Accumulibacter sp.: one gene and its partner. Each later gene encodes a partner of the first gene's protein in a complex. Links are inferred from orthologs where the notes say so. Each region holds a gene or a part of one and is shown on either strand. Other genes may lie near its edges. The genes, in order: fliM and cheY.

The links.
Region 2: the proteins of fliM (region 1) and cheY are in contact, whole or in part, in a crystal structure (PDB 1F4V), measured with the Escherichia coli proteins. The link is inferred for Accumulibacter sp. from one-to-one orthologs.

The regions. Positions count from the first base shown.
Region 1 is NZ_JAZKUG010000001.1:1,942,882-1,946,068, forward strand. Bases 1-2,944 are described here. They hold fliM (flagellar motor switch protein FliM), read right to left. Parts: upstream 2,003-2,944; coding sequence 998-2,002; downstream 1-997. Other genes in these bases: fliO (flagellar biosynthetic protein FliO), read right to left, coding at 1-325; fliN (flagellar motor switch protein FliN), read right to left, coding at 568-1,005; V5B60_RS08430 (flagellar basal body-associated FliL family protein), read right to left, coding at 2,009-2,560; V5B60_RS08435 (flagellar hook-length control protein FliK), read right to left, coding at 2,627-2,944. Outside these bases: more of V5B60_RS08435, read right to left, coding at 2,945-3,187. UniProt on the Escherichia coli protein: FliM is one of three proteins (FliG, FliN, FliM) that forms the rotor-mounted switch complex (C ring), located at the base of the basal body.
Region 2 is NZ_JAZKUG010000001.1:573,564-576,489, reverse strand. The notes cover bases 1-2,683. They hold cheY (chemotaxis response regulator CheY), read left to right. Parts: upstream 1-988; coding sequence 989-1,378; downstream 1,379-2,683. Other genes in these bases: V5B60_RS02630 (chemotaxis protein CheA), read left to right, coding at 2,248-2,683; cheZ (protein phosphatase CheZ), read left to right, coding at 1,380-2,237; V5B60_RS02645 (chemotaxis protein), read left to right, coding at 30-968; V5B60_RS02650 (chemotaxis protein), read left to right, coding at 1-6. Outside these bases: more of V5B60_RS02630, read left to right, coding at 2,684-2,926. UniProt on the Escherichia coli protein: Involved in the transmission of sensory signals from the chemoreceptors to the flagellar motors.

The DNA of each region.
Region 1 (3,187 bases):
CGTCGCCCCCGGTTCGCAGGTCACCCTTCGGCAGGGTGTGCAGGGTTCGCATCTGCCCCGGGGCAATCCCGACGACGATCCACGTATCGTCGACCTCGACGAGGACGATCCGCTCACGCGGGCCGATCACCAGCCCGCCAACCAGGCGCAGAGGACCTCCGTTGCCGAATCCGCGGCCACCGTTGATGCGGCGCAGCAGCCAGGCTCCGAGGAACAGGAGCGCCACCACCAGCGCCAGGGCCAGCGTCATCTGCAGCAGGGCAGCGCTGCCGAAAGGCGGCACCTCGCTGCCGGCAGTCTGCGCCAGAACGGCGGTGGGCAGCATGGCCAGCGGAGCGGTCGCATGGAGGCGACGGCAGCGGGGTACGGACGGGCGTCGGAACAAGGTGGTTGGTCCGGTGATGATGTCGGTGGACATCATAAAGCAAGTGCGCTCCGGGTGAACGGTCCGCGGCGCGGCAAAGACGCTCGTCGACCGTGCTCGCCGGCGATCGTGGCTGAAGCACCGGCACGACCGGTCTGCGTACGCTGCCGGTGCCCAGCGGGCAGCGGTCGCTGCAACACGGTTCAATGACCGAGTCGGCGTGCGCGCTCCGAAGGGGTGACGATGTCGGTGAGGCGGATGCCGAACTTGTCATTGACGACGACGACTTCGCCCTGGGCAATCAGCGTGCCGTTCACAAAGACGTTCAGCGGTTCGCCCGCCAGCGCATCGAGTTCGACGACCGAGCCATGGGCGAGCAGCAGCAGGTTCCGGATCGTCATCCTGGTGCGCCCGAGCTCGACGGCGATCTGGACCGGAATGTCCAGGATCATGTCGAGCTCGTTCATCAACGATCCCTTGCCTCCCGCCTCGTCGAACTTCGGGAAGATGCTGGCCGCCTGCGCCTTGCCAGCCGGTGTGGCTTCCGCCATTGCCTGCTCGGCCATCGCCGCTGCCCAGTCGTCGTCCAGTCCGGCGTCGTCGCCCGCGGGCATTCCCGTGTCGTCCATGTCGCTAGCCATTGCTTTCCCCCGCGGGATTCTCCGCGCGCTCTGCCGTCAGGAAGCGCTCGACCTTGAGCGCATACTGTCCGCCCTGTTGCCCATAGCGGCACTCCATCAAGGGCACCCCATCGACCTGTGCGACGACCGTTTCCGGGATCTCCAATGGCACGATGTCGCCGGCCTTCATGTCCAGGATCCGGCGCAGGCTGGTGGTTGCCGTTGCCAGTGTCGCGGTCAGCTCGACCTCGGCATTCTTCAGCTGCTTGCGCAAGGTGGTGACCCAGCGCCGGTCGGTGGTCAGCTGGTCACTCTGCATGGAGCTGTACAGCAGTTCCCTGATCGGTTCGAGCATCGAGTAGGGAAAGCAGATGTGCATGTCGGCGCTTGAGCCCCCGAATTCCAGCGAGAAGGTCGTCGCGACGACGATCTCGGAAGGTGTCGCGATGTTGGCGAACTGCGAGTTCATCTCGGAACGGATGTATTCGAAGCCGAGATCGTAAACCGGCTTCCAGGAACGTGCATACTCGGCGAAGATCACTCGCAGCATACCCTGGATGATGCGCTGTTCGGTGGCCGTGAAGTCGCGACCTTCGACGCGGGTGTGGAAACGGCCGTCACCGCCGAACATGTTGTCCACCACCAGGAAGACCAGGCTCGGGTCGAGGACGAACAGCGCCGTCCCGCGCAGTGGCCTGGCAGTCACCAGATTCAGGTTGGTCGGGACCACCAGGTTACGGGTGAACTCGCTGTACTTCTGGACGCGAATCGAGCCGACCGAGATCTCGGTGCTGCGATGCAGGTAGTTGAAGAGCCCGATTCGCAGATAACGGGCAAAGCGCTCGTTGACCAGTTCGAGGGTCGGCATCCGCCCGCGGACGATGCGCTCCTGTGTTCCCAGATTGTAGGGGCGAGGACCACTGCTCGCGTCGTCAGCTTCCTCGGTGACGTCCGCTTCGCCGGTGACGCCTTTCAGCAGGGCGTCAACCTCATCCTGGGAGAGGAAGTCGGCGCTCATGCGCAACTACTGGATGATGAACGAGGTGAACAATACGTCCTTGATCGGCCAGTCCCTCTTCTTGCCCTTGCCGGCCGGGTCGAGGACGCTGTTCATCTGTTCCCTGATTTCCTGCGCCAGGAGCTCCTTGCCTTCCTTGGTGATCAGCTGTGACGCCTTCTTGCTCGACAGCAGAAGCGTGATGTCGTTGCGCAGCTTCGGGGTGTAGAGCTTGATGTGCTCGCCGACCTGCGGGTCGTCGACTTCGACCGAGACGATCAATTGCAGGAACTGGTCACCGTTCTCCGGCACGAGGTTGACGGTGAATGTGTCGAGCGGCACGTAGACCGGTGGTGCGTTGAGGTCCACCTTCTTCTTCTTCGCCGGCTTGGCCTTCTCGACCACCGCTTCGTCGCCGTCTTCCTCATGTGCGGCGTTGCCCCGCAACAGGAGGAAGGCGCTCAAGCCGCCGAGGCCGAGGACGACAACGACGAGCAGGATGATGATCAGAAGTTTCTTGCTGCTCTTCGCTGGTGCAGCATCGGCGGTTTCAGTCCCAGGTTTGGCGTCCTTGGCCATGCGGCGTTTCTCTCCCTGATTAGCTCGGCCGTCCGTAAGCCGACCCTCCGCCGTCGTGCCGCAGCATCAGGCGAAGACATCGATCATCGCCTGGCCGTGGCGAGTGGCGACCGGCGACACGAACACGCCGGCAGGCGGATCGGAGCCAAGTATAGCCGCATCGGGCTGCCGACGGGTGGCGGGCGATGAATCTCCCTGTCCCTGCGACTGCTGTCCGGATGCGTGGCTGCCGACACTGAGTTGCCCGATGTCGATCCCCGCGTTCGCGAACATCTCGCGCAGGCGCGGCATGGCCGCTTCGATGGCGCTGCGCACTTCGGCGCTGGGCGACGCAAAGTGCGCCGTGGCGCCATCGCGATCGAGGTTCAGGCTGATTTCGACGACCCCCAGTTGTGGCGGGTGGACGGTGATCCTCGCGGTCTGTTGCTCGTTGCTGGCAAACCAGAGGAGCTTCTGGCCGAACTCGCTTGCCCAGGACGGGTCGCGCAGCGGGGTGTGCAGGGTGTGTGCGGCTGCCGCCGGCATCGCCAGGGTACCCGTTGCCGCACTGCCGGCGCCCGCCGGCGGTGCGGGCGCAAGCGGCTCATCCGGTTCGACCGCGGGCTGCTCGCGCGGCACGGTGGCGAG
Region 2 (2,926 bases), 1.4 Mb from region 1 along the record:
TGCTGAACGGACCTCACAGGAGCGATAGGATGGAGTTCGCCGAAAGGAAGAACCTGCTCGACGGCGTCGACGCGAGAACGCGTCTCGCCGGGTCGAACAAGATGGAGATCCTGCTCTTCTCGCTGGGGACGCGCGAGACCTTCGGCATCAACGTCTTCAAGGTGCGGGAAGTCGGACGGACGCCGCCTATCACCAAGACGCCGAACATGCCGCGCGGAGTGGAGGGCTTGATCTCCCTGCGCGGCAACGTGATTCCCGTACTCTCGCTGATTGCCTTTCTGGAGCATGGGGAGCACCACGACGAGTACGGCAGGACGATGATGGTGGCCGAGTATTCCAAGCGGACCCTCGGTTTCCTCGTGCATGAAGTGGACCGCATCATCCGCGTGGACTGGGAGAAGGTCAGGGCTCCGGAGAACCTCCTATCCACCAACCAGGGCCTGATCACCGCGGTTACCGAACTGGACGACGGCAAGCTGGTATCGATTCTCGACGTCGAGCAGATCCTGGCCAACGCTTTCGGCGAGGCGATCATCGTGGATATTCCACCGGCCAACGTCGACCAGGATGCCAGCATTTTCTTTGTTGATGATTCTGTGGTCGCCCGGCGCAAGATCACCGAGGTGCTGGACAAGCTCGGCGTCCGGCACAAGCACGCCACCAATGGCGCCGAAGCGTGGAGCCGTCTGCAGGCGCTTGCGGCGCACGCCGAGCAGAGTCGCAACACGTTGCGTGACGAGATCCGCCTGATCCTGGTGGACGCCGAGATGCCGGAAATGGATGGCTACGTCCTTACCCGAAACATCAAGGCGGATGCCCGGTTCTCGGGCATTCCGGTCGTGATGCACTCGTCGCTGTCGTCACAGGCCAACCATGCCATGGGCAAGGCCGTCGGTGTCGACTCCTACGTTGCCAAGTTCGACGCAGAGGTTCTGGCCGACACCCTGCGCCCCCTGCTCGAGCGCTGAGCGAACAAACGGAGTCAATGATGGCTGATCCCAAGATGAGGATTCTCGTGGTAGACGATTTCTCGACGATGCGGCGCATCGTCAGGAATCTGCTGAAAGAACTCGGTTTCGCCAACGTCGATGAAGCCGAGGACGGCGCGGTGGCTCTGCAGAAGCTCAACAACGGCGGCTTCGAGTTCGTGGTCACCGACTGGAACATGCCGAACATGGATGGTCTGCAGCTCCTGCAGACCATCCGCGCTTCGGCGACATTGAAACACCTGCCGGTGCTGATGATCACCGCCGAGGCGAAGAAGGAAAACATCATCGCCGCCGCGCAGGCGGGGGCCAGCGGTTACATCGTCAAGCCTTTCACGGCGGCAACACTGGCAGAGAAGCTGCAGAAGATCTTCGACAGGATGGGGGGCTGAGATGAACGAAAGCGACACCTCCGGTGATTCACGGGAACTTGAGGCCCTGTTCGACAGCATCGCCTCAGGGATCGCGGCCACCAGCCCTGCCGTGCCACCTGCCGCCAAGGTCAAGGCGGGATCTCTGCTGCAGCAGTTGCGTGAAGGAGACGGAGCAGACGACAGTGACGAGCTGCAGGCACTATTCGACTCCGTGCGGGGAGCACAGGCGGCCACGGCTGCAACGGGAGCGGCGGCGGCCGAATGGCAGGGACAGGACCGGGTATTTCAGCGCGTCGGTCAGATGGCCCGACAGCTGCACGACACATTGGGCCAACTGGGTTACAGCGAACTGCTCGAGAGCACCGTTTCCGCCATTCCGGATGCCAGGGAGCGGCTCAACTACGTCGCCACTCTGACCGAGCAGGCTGCCTGCCGCGTCCTCAACGCCACCGACATTGCCAACCCGCTGCAGGAGCAACTCGAAGCCGCTTCGGCGGCACTGGCGACCCGCTGGGATGCGCTGTTTGCCAACCGGTTGGCGGTCGACGAGTTCCGGCTCTTGGCCGAGGAGACCCGTTCCTTTCTCAAACAGGCCTTGCCGGCCAAGACGGAGGCAACCAAGGCACAACTGCTGGAGATCATGATGGCCCAGGATTTCCAGGATCTCACTGGCCAGGTGATCAAGAAGATCCTCCAGGTCGCGCACGAACTCGAGACGCAACTGATGGAGGTGCTGATCGAGACGCTGCCTGGCGAGCGGCGTACCGAATCGGTCAACAGTCTCCTCAACGGGCCGGTGATCAACCACGGCGGTCGTACCGACGTCGTCGGGTCACAGCAGCAGGTGGATGAGCTGCTCGGCAGCCTGGGATTCTAGGAGGTTCGCGATGAGCGATTTTGCGGGGATGGAGGACCTGCTGCAGGATTTCCTGCAGGAAGCCGGTGACCTGCTGTCGGATGTCGACAACAAGCTCGTCGATCTCGAGCGAAGCCCCGAGGATCTACGGCTGCTCAATGATATCTTTCGTGGCTTTCACACGATCAAGGGTGGCGCCGGCTTTCTCAATGCCGGCGAGTTGGTGAAGCTCTGCCACTTGACCGAAAACCTGTTCGACAGGCTGAGAAATGGTGAGAAGGAACTGACACCCGCCCTGATGGATACCATCATGGCGGCCACACAGGGCGTTCGACAGATGTTCGGCGAAATTGCCCAGGGCCGCCAGCCGTCTCCCGCCGCCGCAGGAGTGAGCGCCGGTCTGCAGATCGCGCTGACCACGGCCACCGAGCCAGGCGCCACATCGTCGGTTGCCGCGGAGCCGATCGCAGCCAGGCCTGCCGGGGCGACCGTGGCCACCGGCGCTGGCGACGAGCACGGTCCGGACTGGCAGGCGCTGCACGCGGCGATCAGCGGCCAGGCCGACGCCAACGTGCCGGCCGTTGCCCGCAGGAGCGAGACCACGCAAGCTGGCAGACAGGACGGCGAGATCGAACTGTCGCAGCTGCAGCCGCACTTTCCACCCGAGGGGCGCCGCAGCACGGACAGGCCCGGGGCTGCCGCCAGCGCCG